3 regions of the Modicisalibacter sp. MOD 31.J genome follow, and region 3 is predicted to be linked to each of the others. Evidence: predicted binding sites of a transcription regulator. Region 3 holds the regulator's gene; each other region holds the start of a gene.

Region 1 (5,128 bases), on a different contig from region 3:
TTCTGGGTCACCGCGCGCACTTCCAGGCCCAGCCGGGTGCGGCGCATCACCAGCATCAGCGCCGCGAACACCACCAGCGCGAAGCCCAGCACGTAGAGCCGGTTGAGGGTCAGCGACAGCGCCTCGTTGACCACCAGCGAGCCGCTCATCCACTCCGGCGTGACCACGGTACGGTTGAGCGGCGAGATCACCGTGCGCACCAGTTGCTGCAGGATCAGGCTGACGCCGAAGGTCGCCAGCAAGGTTTCCAGCGGCCGCCCCTTGAGAAAGCGGATCACGCTGCGCTCGATGATCACGCCGACCAGCGCCGACACCAGGAAGCCGGCGGGGATCGCCAGGATCAGCGCCAGGCCGGGCTGGCCGGGCAGCAGTTGCTGGAGCATCCAGGTGGTGTAGGCGCCGAGCATGATCAGCTCGCCGTGGGCCATGTTGATCACGCCCATCACGCCGAAGGTGATCGCCAGGCCGATCGCCGCCAGCACCAGCACCGAGCCCAGGCTGAGGCCGAAATAGAGCGTCTCGGCGGCGTGGTTGAGCTTGAGCGCCTGCTCGATGCCGGCCAGCGCCTGGCGGGCCGCCTCGGCGGCCTCGCCGTCGCCCCGGGCGACCTGGGCGAGCGCGGCGCGCACGGTGGGATTGAGGCTGCCGGAGAGGGTGTCGATGGCGGCATCGATCTGCGCGGCATCGCCCGACTGCAATCGGTAGAGGGCCAGCGCCTGGGCCAGCTTGGCGCGCACGTCGCCGTCGCTCTCGGCGTCGAGGCGTGCTGCCAGGGGCTCGGCCAGGTCGGCGTCGACCTCGCCGATCAGACGATCGGCACTGGCCAGGCGTTCGGCCGGATCATCGGCATCGAGATCGAGAATCGCCATCGCGCTGCGCAGTTGATTGCGCAGGGCGTTGTTGATGGTGATGCGGTCGATGTGGCGCCGCGAGACCTCGCCCAGCGGGGCGTCGTCGACGGCATCGATTACCGTCCAGTCACGGCCTCGGTTGTCGGTGACGATCACGAAGCGACCGTCCTCCTCCAGCCGCTGCAGCTTGCCGTCGAGCAGTGCCTGGAGCCAGACGCGGGTACGCGGCGCCTGACTGGCGACGAGATCCTTGATGGCCCGGGCCTTGGCGGCGTAGGAATCGGCGGCCAGGGCGCGCAATTCGTCCGGCGCCTGCTGGGGCGAGGCGGCGTCCCGAGCCAGGGCGTTGCCCGTGCCCAGGGCGATGAGACAACCCAGCATCAGGGTCGCGGTAATGGTCCGCAAGAGCGTCATGCGGGAATCCTTCGAGTGGCGTGTCGCGGAATTGGCACCGAGGGCACGCTGCCGATTCCGACGGTTGTCGGGACCGGCCGTGACGGGCACGGCCGGGGGATCGCGCCCGTCTTACTGACTGGCGGTTTCCTCGGCGCTGCCGCCGCAGGTCTTTTCGACCACGTTGTAGTTGCCGCACTCGAGCGGCTTGCGCCAGTCGCTGATCAGATCCCGCGAGCCCGGCAGGTAGTCGGACCAGGCATCGCCGGCCACGGTGGACGGCGTCTGCCAGACCACCGAGAACTGCCCGTTGTCCTGGATCTCGCCGATCATCACCGGCTTGGTGATGTGGTGGTTGGGCATCATCGTCGCGTAGCCACCCGACAGGTTGGGCACGGTGACCCCGATGATCGCGTCCTTGACCGCATCGACGTCGGTGGTTCCGGCCTTCTTGACCGCCTGCAGCCACATGTTGAAGCCGATGTAATGGGCTTCCATCGGATCGTTGGTGACCACGGTGTCGTCGCCGTCGTTGTAGGCGATCCAGTCGTCGATGAAGTCGTAGTTGGCGTCGGTATCGACGCTCATGAAGTAGTTCCAGGCCGCCAGTTGACCGACCAAGGGCGCGGTATCGATACCCGACAACTCCTGTTCGCCCACCGAGAAGGCCATGACCGGGATGTCGGCGGCGTCGATGCCCTGGTTGGCCAGCTCACGATAGAACGGCACGTTGGCGTCGCCGTTGATCGTCGAGACCACGGCGGTCTTCTTGCCCTGGCTGCCGAACTGCTTGATGTTGGAGACGATGTTCTGCCAGTTCGAATAACCGAACGGGGTGTAGTCGATCATGATGTCGTCGTCGGCGACCCCGTGCTCCTTGAGATAGGTCTCGAGGATCTTGTTGGTGGTGCGCGGGTAGACGTAATCGGTGCCCTCGAGCACCCAGCGCTGCACGCCGACATTGTTCATCAGGTAGTCGACGGCCGGAATCGCCTGCTGGTTGGGCGCCGCGCCGGTGTAGAAGATGTTCTCGGAAGACTCCTCGCCCTCGTACTGCACCGGGTAGAACAGCAGACCGTCGAGTTCCTCGACCACCGGCAGGACCGCCTTGCGCGAGGCCGAGGTCCAGTTGCCGAAGATCACGTCGACCTTGTCCTTGGCCAGCAGCTGACGGGCCTTCTCGGCGAACAGCGGCCAGTCCGAGGCCGGGTCCACCACCACCGGCTCCAGCTGCTTGCCGAGCAGGCCGCCCTGGTCGTTCTGCTGCTGGATCAGCATCAGCATTTCGTCCTTGAGCGTCGACTCGCTGATCGCCATGGTGCCCGACAGCGAGTGGAGAATGCCGACCTTGATGGTGTCCTCCTGGGCCAGGGCGGGAACCGAGATACCCAGGCCGAGCAGGCCGGCGGCGATCCAGCGATGGGACTTGGATGCGTTCACTTGAGTCTCCTTGCGTTTATGGTTGTTCATCGTGTCCAGCGACGAGCGCCCCCATTCACGGAGCCATCACCTCACAAAGCGCAAGGGGCATGCCAACCTCCTGGAATCCTCCATTAACTCTTTGAATTTAGAGACTTACAGAATCATGACAGTCACACTGCGGCCCCTCGACGCCCCATGATGGTGCATGGTGTGTGCCTCGGGTTCGGAAAGCGCCCGAAATCGGGCAGCGCGTCGCGCCATGGTGGTGCAGCGACGGCCGGGCGTCCTGGAAAGACGCACCCGCCCCGGTAACGCGGGGGATTCGGGCGCGTCCACGGCAAGGGCTGGAAAGGAGCAGGAGGGCTTGGAATGCATCTCCAAACCCTCTGATGATGGGCACCGGTGGCGGGGCAAAGCGAGGGTCCTTTGCCATGGATGGCAAAGGTAGCGCCCAGGGAGGGGTTCACAGCGCCCTCGCGACGTCCTGCCGCCGGAGAAGCTCACTTCGTCTATCGGTTGTGAGAGGCGTTCTTAGAGGGTGTTTACAAAATGCCTGCGCTCGACAATACGGCGTTAAAATCGGCCTCAAAATGCTCATTTACCCCGTGTAAACTCCGCTTTTTCGGCCGATTTTGCCTTGTCTTGCCTTCGCTCGCCTAATTTGTAAGCACCCTCTTATCCGGGCAGGCACTCGTTATCCAGCGAGTCATCCATCGAGAAACGCTGTCGGCCCGCCGACTTGGCGGCATACAGGGAGCGATCGGCCCGCTCGAACCAGCGGCTGACCGGCCCGTCCGTTTCCAGCAGGGCGCCACCCCCGCTGAACCGGATATCGCCGTGGGCGAGCGGCCGCGCCCGACACGTCTCACGCAATCGGGTATCGAAGGCCAGCATCTCCGCCGGTGTCGCCGGCGCGATCAGGACCGAGAACTCCTCGCCGCCGCAACGCCCCACCACGGCACCGAAATCGCGCGCGACGTCGTTCAGACAGTCGGCGAAGCGGACGATGACCGTGTCGCCATAGGGGTGGCCATGGGTATCGTTGAGCCATTTGAAATGATCGAGATCGTAGGTCAGCAGCGCCGCCGAGGTGCCCTCGTGTCGACACTCGCCCTGCCGGATGGCGACCCGTTCGTGGAAGGCCGCATGATTGAGAAGCCCCGTCAGGCTGTCGCGTCGTGCCAGTTCCCGCAGCCGCTCGGCGTAACGGCGACTCACTCGCTGCTCGCGACGGACCCGCTTCAGATGACCGCTGACCAGGATCAGCAGAATGGCCACGTTCATCAGATAGCTCACCCCCAGGTCCAGTGCCCGGGAAAACCGGTCGGGATAATCCGTCACCCAACCCGGGTGGTGATACTCGAGCAGAATCATCAGCGGCGGCATGCCCACGATTCCCGCCAGCACGACCCAGCGCCGGAAGCCGCAGGACGGGATCACACCCAGCGCGTAGGCCGCGCCCATCAGGAAGAACATCGAGGTGGGGCCGCTCATGCCCTGGTTGAACAACCAGTTCAGCGGCATGATGCCGAAGATCGCCAGCAGGCAGAACCACCAGGCCATGCGCACCACGTCGCCATGCCAGCGCGAGCGATACCACATCCACAGCACGGCCAGGGCGATGCCCTCGAGCACCAGGGCATAGGTCGGCGAACTCAGCCCGACGATGACGTTGAAGACCCCGGAGATGGCGGCGGTCAAGGCGGCGACGAACAGGAAAGCCAGGTGCATGCGTTGCAACGGCGACAAGGCCTCGCCCGCCACGAGCCGCCAGCACGCCGCCTGGATTCGCCGCCACGTTGTCACCATGTCCCGCCGCCCCATCGCTCAGATCACCGTCGGCCCGCCCTGCCTGCCGTCTCGAGTCCGACGTCGTTATAACACGCCCCGCTAATGGAGTCTCGGGCGCGGGATCATGGCGTCTCAGCCCTGCGGATGGAAGGCCTCCTCGGGCAGGGCCATCAGCGGCTCGGCGCCCGCCTCGATCTGACGCTCGAGGGCTTCGATACGCGGCAGCATGCGGGTCAGATAGTGACGCCCCACCGCCAGCTTGGCCCGGTAGAAGGCCTCGCCGGAGGGCCCCTGAGTCTCCAGACCGTGCTGGGCCGCGCGCATCATGCGCCACCACATCCAGGCATAGGCGACATGGCCGAACAGCGAGAGATAGTCGGCGGCCGCGGCGCCCAGTTCCTCGGGACGATTCTTGGCGCGTTGCAGCAGATCGACGGTGACGTTCTCGAGCAGTACCAGCGCCAGCGTCGCGCGGGTGTGGGCATCGGCCAGCGCGGGGTCGGGGCGCTCGCCCAGATCGGCCTGCATGAGACTCGCGAAGCGCTTGACGTAACGCCCCTGATTGCGGAACAGCTTGCGCCCCACCAGGTCCATGGCCTGGATGCCGTTGGTGCCTTCGTAGATCATCGCGATTCGCGCATCGCGCACGTACTGCTCGGCGCCCCACTCCA
Region 2 (5,128 bases), 370 kb from region 3:
TGCGTTTCCAGCGTATAGAGGGTGTAGGCATGGCGCCGGCGCCCCGCCTCCCCCAGGTCGAGCCGCTCCATCAACGCCTCGACCGCCAGCGAAAAGACCCTGGCGTAGGCGGCGTCGTTCATGTGGCCATTGTAGTCGACCCATTCCGGTGCCACTCGCGTCTCCAGCACGCGCAACGCCGACGTCTCGCTCATAGCCGCCTCGCTCATAGTCGCCCCTCCAGGCCCTCGGCTTCCGGCCAGTACTCCTCGACCAAGGCTAGCAGGCGCACCAGGAACTCGTCGCGCCGCGACTCCAGCGCATCGACGCTGCGGCCCGCCGCCTGATGCTCGCAACCCTCGACCACGCGATCGATCAGGGTGTCGGTGAGCTCCGGCGCCTCGAGCTTGGACCAGGGCAGCTTCAGCGCCGGGCCGAACTGCTCGAGCATGTGGCGCATGCCCTGCTCGCCGCCGGCCAGGTGGAAGGTCAGGAAGGTACCCATCAGCGACCAGCGCAGCCCGCAGCCGTAGACCACCGCGGCGTCGATCTCCTCGGTGGTCGCCACGCCGTCGTTGACCAGGTGCAGCGCCTCGCGCCACAGCGCCTCCATCAGCCGGTCGGCGATATGGCCCTCGATCTCGCGGCGCACCACCAGCGGGCGCATCGCCAGCTCGCGGTAGCGCGCCTCGGCCTGGGCCAGATGATCCGCGCCTGTCGCCTCGCCTCCGACCAGCTCCACCAGCGGCAGCAGATAGACCGGGTTGAAGGGGTGGGCGACGATCACCCGGCCGGGCGCATTCGCGCAATCCTGTTGCAGATCGCTGGGCTTGAAGCCGGAGGTCGACGAGCCGATCGGCACTCCCGCCGGCGCCGCGGCGTCCAGCGCGGCGAGGATCTCGCGCTTGAGTTCGAGCCGTTCGGGGACGTTCTCCTGGATCAGGTCGGCGTTCGCCACCGCCGCTTCCAGGTTGTCGACGAAGGCGAGCCTACCCGGGTCCGCGCCCTCGGCGAGCCCCAGGCGGGTCAGCGACGGCCAGGCCCGGGCCACGGCGTCGCGGGTGCGCCCCTCGGCGCCCGCGGCCGGGTCGAAGGCGACCACGTCCCAGCCCTGTGCCAGGGCTCGCGCGATCCAGCCATTGCCGATCACCCCGGTTCCGATGACGGCCAGACACGTCATGCCTCACCTCCTGCCTGCTTGCCGGTGACCGGGTCGCGCAGCGCGAGATGCGCGCGCGTCTCGGCCGGGGTCATGACCCGCGAGCCGAGGTTTTCGATGATATCGGCGGCCTTTTCGACCAGATCGGCGTTGCGCGCCAGCACGCCCTTGCGCAGATACAGGTTGTCCTCCAGGCCGACCCGCGCATGACCGCCGAGCAGCACCGCCTGGGCGACCATCGGCATCTGCGCGCGCCCGATGCCGAAGGCGGCCCACTGGGCGTTCGACGGCAGCTTGTTGCGCATGGTCAGCATGGTCTCGGTATCGGCCTCGGCGCCCCAGGGGATGCCCAAGCACAACTGATAGAGCGGATCGCCGTCGATCAGGCCCTCGGCCTGGAGCTGACGGGCGAACCAGACGTGGCCCAGATCGAAGCATTCCAGCTCCGGCTTGACGCCGGCCGCCTGCACCAGCCGCGCATGCTCGCGCAGCCAGTCGGCGGTATTGATGTAGACGCTGTCCCCGAAGTTGAGGCTGCCGCAGTCCAGCGTGCACAGCTCCGGCAGCAACTCGCCGACCGGCGCGTGGCGCTCGGCGGGCGTCTGGATGTCGCTGCCCGGCCCGCCCCGGTAGGGGTCCTCGGCATCCGGCACCCAGTCGCCGCCGCCGCCGGCGGTGATGTTCATGACGATGTCGGTATCCGCCTCGCGGACCCGCTCCATGACTTCACGGAAGTGCTCCCGGGAATGGCTGATGCCGCCGGTCTCGGGATCGCGCACGTGGATGTGGGCGACACTGGCGCCGGCCTTGGCGGCGGCGATGCAGTCGTCGGCGATCTGCCGGGGGGTGATCGGCACGTGGGGGTTCTTGGCGGTGGTGTCACCGGCCCCGGTGACCGCACAGGTGAGAATGACCCTGGATTGCATGGCGCTCGCTCCTGGCTGTAGAAAACGCCCCCAGTGTGGCGCCACGCGACGGAAGCGACTTGACCCCTGGCGACGACTCACCCACACCAGACGACAGCACGGAGCGTGACGGGATCCGCCCTCCTGAACGCCGTTGCGACGCCGATTGCCGAAGGGCCCCGGGATCTGGCACGGCTTCTGCAATGGCTAGTGCAATGGCGACGACCGAACACGCCCCGCCCATCGGGCGCGCTTGCCAAATGGCCCCGATCCCGCGAGCCTGACACGAGCCCCCGACGATGCGGCGCGGAGGGCACAACACAGGAGAAACAGCCGATGGCCAACGACGATCCGGCGCCCAGGGCGCTACCTCCCACTCCCGCCGGCGCGCTGGACGAGGCCGCCTTCGTCGAACGGGCGCGGGCGCGCCTCGGCGAGGTCTACGGCGAGCGCACCGAAGAGGTGCTGCGCCGCCTGCTGACCCTGCTGTCGCACCACCACGGTGCCGCCCATGCCGCCCCGCGCCCGTTGTGGAGCGAACGCGACCAGTGGCTGATCACCTACGGCGACACCCTGCTCGACGGCGAGCGCCCCCCGCTCGAAGTGCTCGACGACTTCCTCGACGAACGCCTGTCGAACACCTTCAGCGGCGTGCACGTGCTGCCCTTCTTCCCCTGGAGCAGCGACGACGGCTTCGCCGTGGTCCACTATCGCGAGGTCAACCCGAGCCTCGGCGACTGGCAGGACATTCGCCGCCTGGCCGACAAGCGGGACCTGATGGTCGACCTGGTGATCAACCATGTCTCCCGCGAGTCGCTGTGGTTCGTCGACTACCTGGCCGGCACTCAGCCGGGGCGCGACTACTTCATCGAGATGGATCCCACCACCGACGTCTCCCAGGTCACCCGGCCGCGCAATTCGCCGCTGCTGGTGCCGGTGTCGACCCGTCGCGGCACCCGTCATGTCTGGGCGACCTTCTCCGAGGACCAGATCGATCTCAACTTCGCCAACCCGGACGTGCTGCTCGAGTTCGTCGGCATCATGCTCTACTACGTCGAGCAGGGCGCGCGGATGATCCGCCTCGACGCCATCGCCTACCTGTGGAAGGAGATCGGTACCTCCTGCATCCACCTGCCGCAGACCCACGCCATCGTGCGCCTGCTGCGGGCGATCCTCGATCACGTCGCACCGGGGACGCTGCTGATCACCGAGACCAACGTGCCGCACCGCGAGAACATGAGCTACTTCGGCCTCGAGCGGCTCGGCCCGGACGACACGCCCGACGAGGCGCACCTGATCTACCAGTTCACGCTGCCGCCGCTACTGGTGCACACCCTGACCAGCGGCGACGCCACCGCCCTGAAGACCTGGGCCAGCGGCCTGCCGACGCTGCCCGCCGGCTGCAGTTACTTCAACTTCACGGCCAGCCACGACGGCATCGGCGTGCGCGCCCTCGAAGGGCTGCTGCCGCAGCACGAGGTCGATGTCCTGCTCGAGCTGATGCACCGTTTCGGCGGCTACGTGAGCATGAAGGCCAATCCCGACGGCAAGGACTCGCCCTACGAGATCAACATCACCTACTTCGACGCCCTCAAGGGCACCCGGCGCGGCGCCGACGCCTGGCAGGTGGAACGTTTCCTGTGCAGCCAGAACCTGCTGCTCGCCCTGCAGGGCATCCCGGGCATCTACTTCCACTCGCTGACCGCCACCCTCAACGACCACGAAGGCGTCGAGCGCAGCGGCCACCTGCGCGCCATCAACCGGCGGCACTGGGTTCGCGAGGAACTCGACGAACTGATCGACAGCCGCAGCACCCCGACCCGCGAGGCCTTCTTCTCGCTCAAGCGCCGCCTCAAGCTGCGCGCCGGCGAGCCCTGTTTTCACCCCGAGGCGCCGCAGCGCGTGCTCGACACTCCCGACGGGCTGTTCGCCGTCGAACGCGGGCCACTGCCCGACGGCCGCCGGCTGCTGGCGATCTACAACATCAGCGACAAGCGTCAGCCGCTGAGCCTGCCGGAACTCGCCGACGGCGAATGGCGCGACGTGCTGAAGAACGGCGCACCGTACCGGCCGCGGCCCGAGGAGCGCGACATCCTGCGTCCCTACCGCAGCCTGTGGCTGGTGCAGACCCCGACATGAGCCCCGTTCACAGCCGTCACGAATCAATTCGCCCCCACCCGCCCCGACCTCGAGCGCCCGCCTGGAGCCCGGGCACGGGATAGCCCGTGGGAAGGAACTCGTTCCCGACGGCGGGGACACGCCCCCATTCATCACGTCCCCCGGTCGATGCCGCAAGCGGGGTCTTGCCGGCTCGGGAGCACGCCCGCCCGGTGCCAGCGTCCCGACCACGGTAACGTTCACGAAAGATTGGCGCTCTCGGGTCGCCAGAGCCACCGGCTTGCCGGTAAAGTGCCCTCAATCCGCCACCCTGGCGCTGCCGGCCATATCGTCACACCGAGAGGGTGTTTACAAATTAGGCGAGCGAAGGCAAGACAAGGCAAAATCGACCGAAAAAGCGGAGTTTACACGGGGTAAATGAGCATTTTGAGGCCGATTTTAACGCCGTATTGTCGAGCGCAGGCATTTTGTAAACACCCTCCGAGGACCGTCACTCATGTCACCATGGGCCTCCTGGCAAGCATGTCGCTGGCGCCAGGCCGACCTCGCGGCCGCGCGCCGTCTGCGCCAGCTCTGCCTGATTCTGGTCTGGCTGCTGGTCTGGCGGCTCTCCACGCTGATGGAATTCGCCCCCCACGCCAGCCTGTGGTTCCCCCCGGCCGGGCTGAGCTTCGCCGCCTTGCTGATGCTGGGCCGGCGCGCCGTTCCCGCCCTGATGGTCTGCGCGATCGTCGCCACCTTCTGGGTCGATCGCCTCTACGCCGCGCACCTGCCCTGGCAGGAACTGCTGTACGCCGGCGTGCTGTTCGGGCTGGCGCACTGCGCCAGCTACGGCCTCGGTGCCTGGCTGCTCAAGAGCCTGATCCGTACCCGCGAGACGGTCTCGGTACCGGTGGTGGTGCCGCTGTTCCTGATCGTCGGCTGCCTGTCGGCGCTGTGCGCGACGCTGCTCGGCGTGGCCGCGCTG
Region 3 (5,128 bases):
CCGGCGGCAACCCGCTGATCCTGACCGGCGACGCCCAGCTCCAGACGCCCGGTGAAGGGTGGCGGATCAACAGCCAGACCCTGATCTACGATGCCGACCAGCGCCACGCCTGGAGCGACACCGAGACGGTGCTTCACAAGCACCGCCAGCGGGTCCGCGGCGAGCGCTTCGACGCCTGGATCGACACCGGCCAACTGCGCCTGGCCGGCGACGTCCACGGTTTTCACCCGCCGATCAGTCAACAGTGAGGATACCCATGCGAGCCTACCTCGCCGGACTCGGCCTGACCGCGCTGACCCTGCTCGCGCCATCGGCCATGGCGCTGGAGAGCGATGCCAGCCAACCCATCAACGTCGCCGCCGATCGCCTCGAGCTCGACGACCGCGCCGGCACCGCCGTCTACACCGGCAACGTCGACATGCAGCAGGGCAGCATGGTGCTCAAGGCCCACCGGGTCGAGATCGAACGCAACGACCAGGGCGAAGTGACCCGGGTCACCGCCACCGGCCAGCAGCAGCGCGCCTACCTCGAGCAGCGCCCGGCCCCCGATGACGAACTGGTCAAGGGCTGGGGCGACACCGTCGTCTACCATGCCGGGGCGCGCCGCGTCGAACTGATCGGCCACGCCGAGCTGCATCAGGCCAAGGACACCTTCAACGGCGCCTATGTCGAATACTATCTCGACAGTCGCAAGGTCCAGGCCCGCTCCAACGCCCAGGGCAGCCAGGACCAGCGCGTGCGCATGACCCTCACCCCCAAGTCGTCGCAATGACGAGCGCCGACAACCGAGGAGAATCGTCCGCGATGAAGACGCTCACCGCCAGCCATCTGGCCAAGAGCTACAAGAATCGCCGGGTGGTCCAGGACATCAGCCTGACCATCGGTCAGGGCAGCATCGTCGGCCTGCTGGGCCCCAACGGCGCCGGCAAGACCACCTCGTTCTACATGATCGTGGGGCTGGTGCGCGCCGACGCCGGCGAAGTGGCGATCGACGACCAGGACCTCAGCCGGGCGCCCATGCATCACCGGGCTCGCGCGGGGATCGGCTACCTCCCTCAGGAGGCCTCGATCTTCCGCAAGCTCTCGGTGGCCGACAACATCATGGCGATCCTCGAGACCCGCCGGGATCTCGACAAGGCCGCCCGCCGGACGCAGCTCGAGCACCTGCTCGAGGAGTTCCACATCGACCACATTCGCGACAACATGGGCATGAGCCTGTCCGGCGGCGAACGCCGCCGCGTGGAGATCGCCCGCTCGCTGGCCACCGAACCGGCCTTCATCCTGCTCGACGAGCCGTTCGCCGGCGTCGATCCGATCTCGGTGGGCGAGATCAAGGGCATCATCCGCCAGCTTCGCGACCGGGGCATCGGCATCCTGATCACCGATCACAACGTCCGCGAGACACTGGATATCTGCGACAAGGCCTACATCGTCGGCGACGGCCAGATCATCGCCGAGGGCGGCGCCGAGGCGATCCTCGCCAGCAAGAAGGTCCGCGAGGTCTACCTGGGCAACGAATTCCGCCTGTAGTCGCGACCGGCGCCGTCCCGCCCCTCCTGCCTCGGCGCCGCGTCCTGCAAGGCATCGCCGCTAGCCGGCCGCCGGAATAGTGGCACGGTTATTGCTTTAAGGCTTGCAAGCCTTTCGGCGTCAGGATAACGTGTCGACAAATTCTCTCGATGACGCTTCTTCGCCATGGCTATGAAACCCACGTTGCAGCTTCGGGTCGGCACCCAGTTGACCATGACGCCACAGCTGCAGCAGGCCATCCAGTTGCTGCAGCTGTCGACGCTGGACCTGCGCCAGGAGATCCAGCAGGCGCTCGAGTCCAATCCCATGCTCGAGATGGAGGAAGAGTTCGGCGAGACCACGTCCAGCGAACCGGCCGAGGATGACTGGAGCCAGGACATCCCCGACGAACTGAGCGTCGACAGCGACTGGTCCGATACCTATCAGGACCTCGCGCCGGCCGGCAGTCGCAGCGAGGATGGCCCCGACTTCGACCGCAACGCCGCCGGCGAGAGCCTTCAGGACCACCTGCTCTGGCAGCTCGACATGGCCGATCTCGACACCCGCGAGCGGCTGATCGCCGAGACCCTGATCGACGCGATCACCGCCGACGGCTATCTCGACGGCGAGCTCGACACCCTCGCCGAAGGACTTCGCGCCCAGGGCCTCGCCGGACTCCGCGCCAGCGACGTCGAGCAGGTCCTCTACCGTCTGCAACAGTTCGACCCGACCGGGGTGTTCGCCCGCGACCTGCGCGAGTGCCTGCTGCTCCAGCTCGGTACCCTGCCCGACGACACGCCGCTGCTGCCCCAGGCCAAGCGCCTGGTTCGCCAGTTCCTCGAAGCGCTCGCCGGTGACGATCGCAAGCTGCTCAAGCGGCGCCTGCGCCTCGAGGACGACCAGCTGGATTCGGTGATCGCCCTGATCCGCGCGCTCGACCCGCGCCCGGGCCAGGCCTTCGACGACAGTGCCAGCGACTACGTGATCCCCGACCTGCTCGCCCGTCGCGTACGCGACGGCTGGCGCATCGAGCTCAATCCGGAGGCGCTGCCACGGCTGCGCATCCAGCCCGACTACGCCGCCCTGATCCGCCGCGCCGACAAGAGCGACGACAATACCTTCATGAAGCAGCACCTGCAGGAGGCCCGCTGGCTGATCAAGAGCCTGTCGAGCCGCAACGACACCCTGCTCAAGGTCGGCCGCGAGATCATGACGCGCCAGCTCGACTTCCTCGAGCGCGGCGAGGAAGCCATGAAGCCCCTGATCCTCGCCGACATCGCCCAGGCCGTGGAGATGCACGAATCGACCATCTCGCGGGTGACCACCCAGAAGTTCATCCATACCCCGCGCGGCGTCTTCGAACTCAAGTACTTCTTTTCGAGCCACGTCGGCGGCGAAGGCGACGCGCACTCCAGCACCGCCATCCGCGCCCGGCTCAAGAAACTGATCGGCGAGGAGCCGCCGCGCAAGCCGCTTTCCGACAGCAAGCTGGTCGACCTGCTCGCCGAGGACGGCATCCAGGTCGCGCGACGCACCGTGGCCAAGTATCGCGAGGCCATGGGCATCCCCTCCTCCAGCGAGCGCAAGCGCCTCGCCTGAACACCGCGTCCCGCCCGGCACAGGGAAGGTGCCGCTCCCCGTCACCCCGCCGACACGCCCGCCCGCGAACGACAAATTTCACGCCTGCCTCTCGGGTAATCCCGCGGGGGTTTGCTAAGCTGCAAAAAGGGTTACAATCGAGCCACCACCCGCGGTAACAGGAGCGTGCCCATGCAAGCCAACATCACCGGCCATCACGTCGAACTGACGGATGCTCTGCGTGACTACGTCAACGAGAAACTCATGCGGCTGGAACGCCATTACGACAACATCACCACGGCCCAGGTGACGCTGTCGATCGAGAAGGAGCGTCAACAGGCCGCCTGTACCCTGCACGCCGCCGGTGCCGATCTGCACGCCGAAGCCGAGAATGCGGACATGTACGCCGCCATCGACGCGCTGGCCGACAAGCTCGACCGCCAGCTCGTCAAGCACAAGGAGAAGGCCCAGGCCCGCGCGCAAGGCGCCGGCGCCCGCTGACCCCTCCATCATGACACTGGAAGCCATCCTTCCCCCCGAGCGCACCCTGTTCGCGGTGCCCGGGGGGAGCAAGAAACGCGTACTGGAGTTCTTCAGTACCTTCATCGCGCAGAACACGCCCAGCCTCGACAGCCAGGAAGTCTTCAGCCGGCTGATCGGACGGGAACGCCTGGGCAGTACCGGCATCGGCAACGGTGTCGCCATTCCGCATGCGCGCAATCCGCACTGCAAGGCCCCGATCGCCGGCTTTCTGAAGCTCCAGGAGCCCATCGACTTCGATGCGGTCGACGGCGAGCCGGTCGATCTGATCTTCGTCCTGCTGGTTCCCGAGGAAGCGGATGACACGCACCTGGCGCTGCTCGGCCAGGTCGCCGGCATCATGAACGATGCCGACACGCGCAGTCGTCTGCGCCACAGCGAGAGCCAGCGCGACCTCTACGACATCCTGCTCGACGCGATCCGCCACCAGGGCGACCCGTCGGCCAGTGCGCGACAGGCTCCCTGACGGCCGGACACCGCTTCGCGCCACGCGCGAAACGTGTCAACATTCCCCGGGGCGCCGCGTCGCCCCGCCTTACTCATCGCCACCAGGGAGAGCCGCTCGATGCAGCTCGTGATCATCAGCGGTCGTTCCGGGTCGGGCAAGTCGATCGCCCTGCAGGCCCTGGAAGACCTCGGCTTCTACGCCATCGACAACCTGCCGGCCATGCTCCTCGACGCCCTGATCGACGAGCTCCAGCAGGACGACACCGACCGCTCGAGCATCGCCGTGAGCATCGACGCCCGCAATCTGCCCGTCGCCCTCGCGCGTTTTCCCGACCAGCTCGACACGGTACGCAGCCGCGGTATCGACTGTCAGGTGGTCTACCTCACCGCCGAGGACAAGATCCTCCTCGAGCGCTATTCGGCGACTCGCCGCCGCCACCCGCTGACCCGCGACAGCGAGATGACGCTCGCCGAGGCGATCGAATCCGAGGAGGACGCCCTGTCGCGGATTCGCGATCTCGCCGATCTGGTGATCGACACCTCGCAACTCTCGGTTCACGAACTGCGCGGGCGTATCGCCGAACAGGTGGCCCATCACCGCAGCGACCGGCTCACCCTGACCTTCGAATCCTTCGGCTTCAAGCGTGGCGTGCCCCTCGACGCCGACACGGTGTTCGACGCACGCTGCCTGCCCAACCCCTTCTGGGACCCGCGCCTGAGGCCGTTCAGCGGCCGCGACCGCGAGGTCGTCGAATTCCTCGAGAGCTACCCCGATGTCACCGCCATGGTCGACGACATCCGCGGCTGGCTGGAACGCTGGCTGCCCGCCTACCGCGCCAGCAACCGCAGTTACCTGACGGTGGCCATCGGCTGTACCGGCGGTCAGCACCGCTCAGTGTATATGGTGGAGCGTCTCGCCCGCCACTTCACCGAGCGTTTCCAGGTTCGCATCCGCCATCGCGAACTGGGGATCCAGACGGCAGTGGGAGAGGCCCGTGCCCCAGCGTGAACTCACCCTGATCAACAAGCGCGGCCTGCATGCCCGGGCCGCCAC

What was found. Region 3 encodes sigma-54, which starts transcription at its own class of promoters, with help from an activator protein. Its sites were predicted from a motif close to TGGCACNNNNNTTGCTNT; they were not measured.
Region 1: the regulator sigma-54 is predicted to act here: its motif matches at 2,762-2,779, upstream of urtA (urea ABC transporter substrate-binding protein).
Region 2: the regulator sigma-54 is predicted to act here: its motif matches at 2,231-2,248, upstream of KGR00_RS03520 (sugar phosphorylase).

Annotation. Positions count from the first base shown of each region.
Region 1 is NZ_JAGXFF010000002.1:13,570-18,697, reverse strand. Features, by position in the region: gene urtB (urea ABC transporter permease subunit UrtB) at 1-1,265, opposite strand, end outside; gene urtA (urea ABC transporter substrate-binding protein) at 1,377-2,684, opposite strand; gene KGR00_RS05490 (GGDEF domain-containing protein) at 3,342-4,475, opposite strand; gene KGR00_RS05485 (acyl-CoA dehydrogenase C-terminal domain-containing protein) at 4,590-5,128, opposite strand, start outside.
Region 2 is NZ_JAGXFF010000001.1:794,822-799,949, reverse strand. Features, by position in the region: gene KGR00_RS03535 (thioesterase family protein) at 1-176, opposite strand, end outside; gene KGR00_RS03530 (L-carnitine dehydrogenase) at 206-1,159, opposite strand; gene KGR00_RS03525 (3-keto-5-aminohexanoate cleavage protein) at 1,156-2,064, opposite strand; gene KGR00_RS03520 (sugar phosphorylase) at 2,380-4,182, shown strand; gene KGR00_RS03515 (diguanylate cyclase) at 4,658-5,128, shown strand, end outside.
Region 3 is NZ_JAGXFF010000001.1:1,163,518-1,168,645, reverse strand. Features, by position in the region: gene lptC (LPS export ABC transporter periplasmic protein LptC) at 1-248, shown strand, start outside; gene lptA (lipopolysaccharide transport periplasmic protein LptA) at 257-772, shown strand; gene lptB (LPS export ABC transporter ATP-binding protein) at 805-1,530, shown strand; gene KGR00_RS05175 (RNA polymerase factor sigma-54) at 1,696-3,108, shown strand; gene raiA (ribosome-associated translation inhibitor RaiA) at 3,280-3,588, shown strand; gene ptsN (PTS IIA-like nitrogen regulatory protein PtsN) at 3,599-4,093, shown strand; gene rapZ (RNase adapter RapZ) at 4,193-5,083, shown strand; gene KGR00_RS05155 (HPr family phosphocarrier protein) at 5,070-5,128, shown strand, end outside.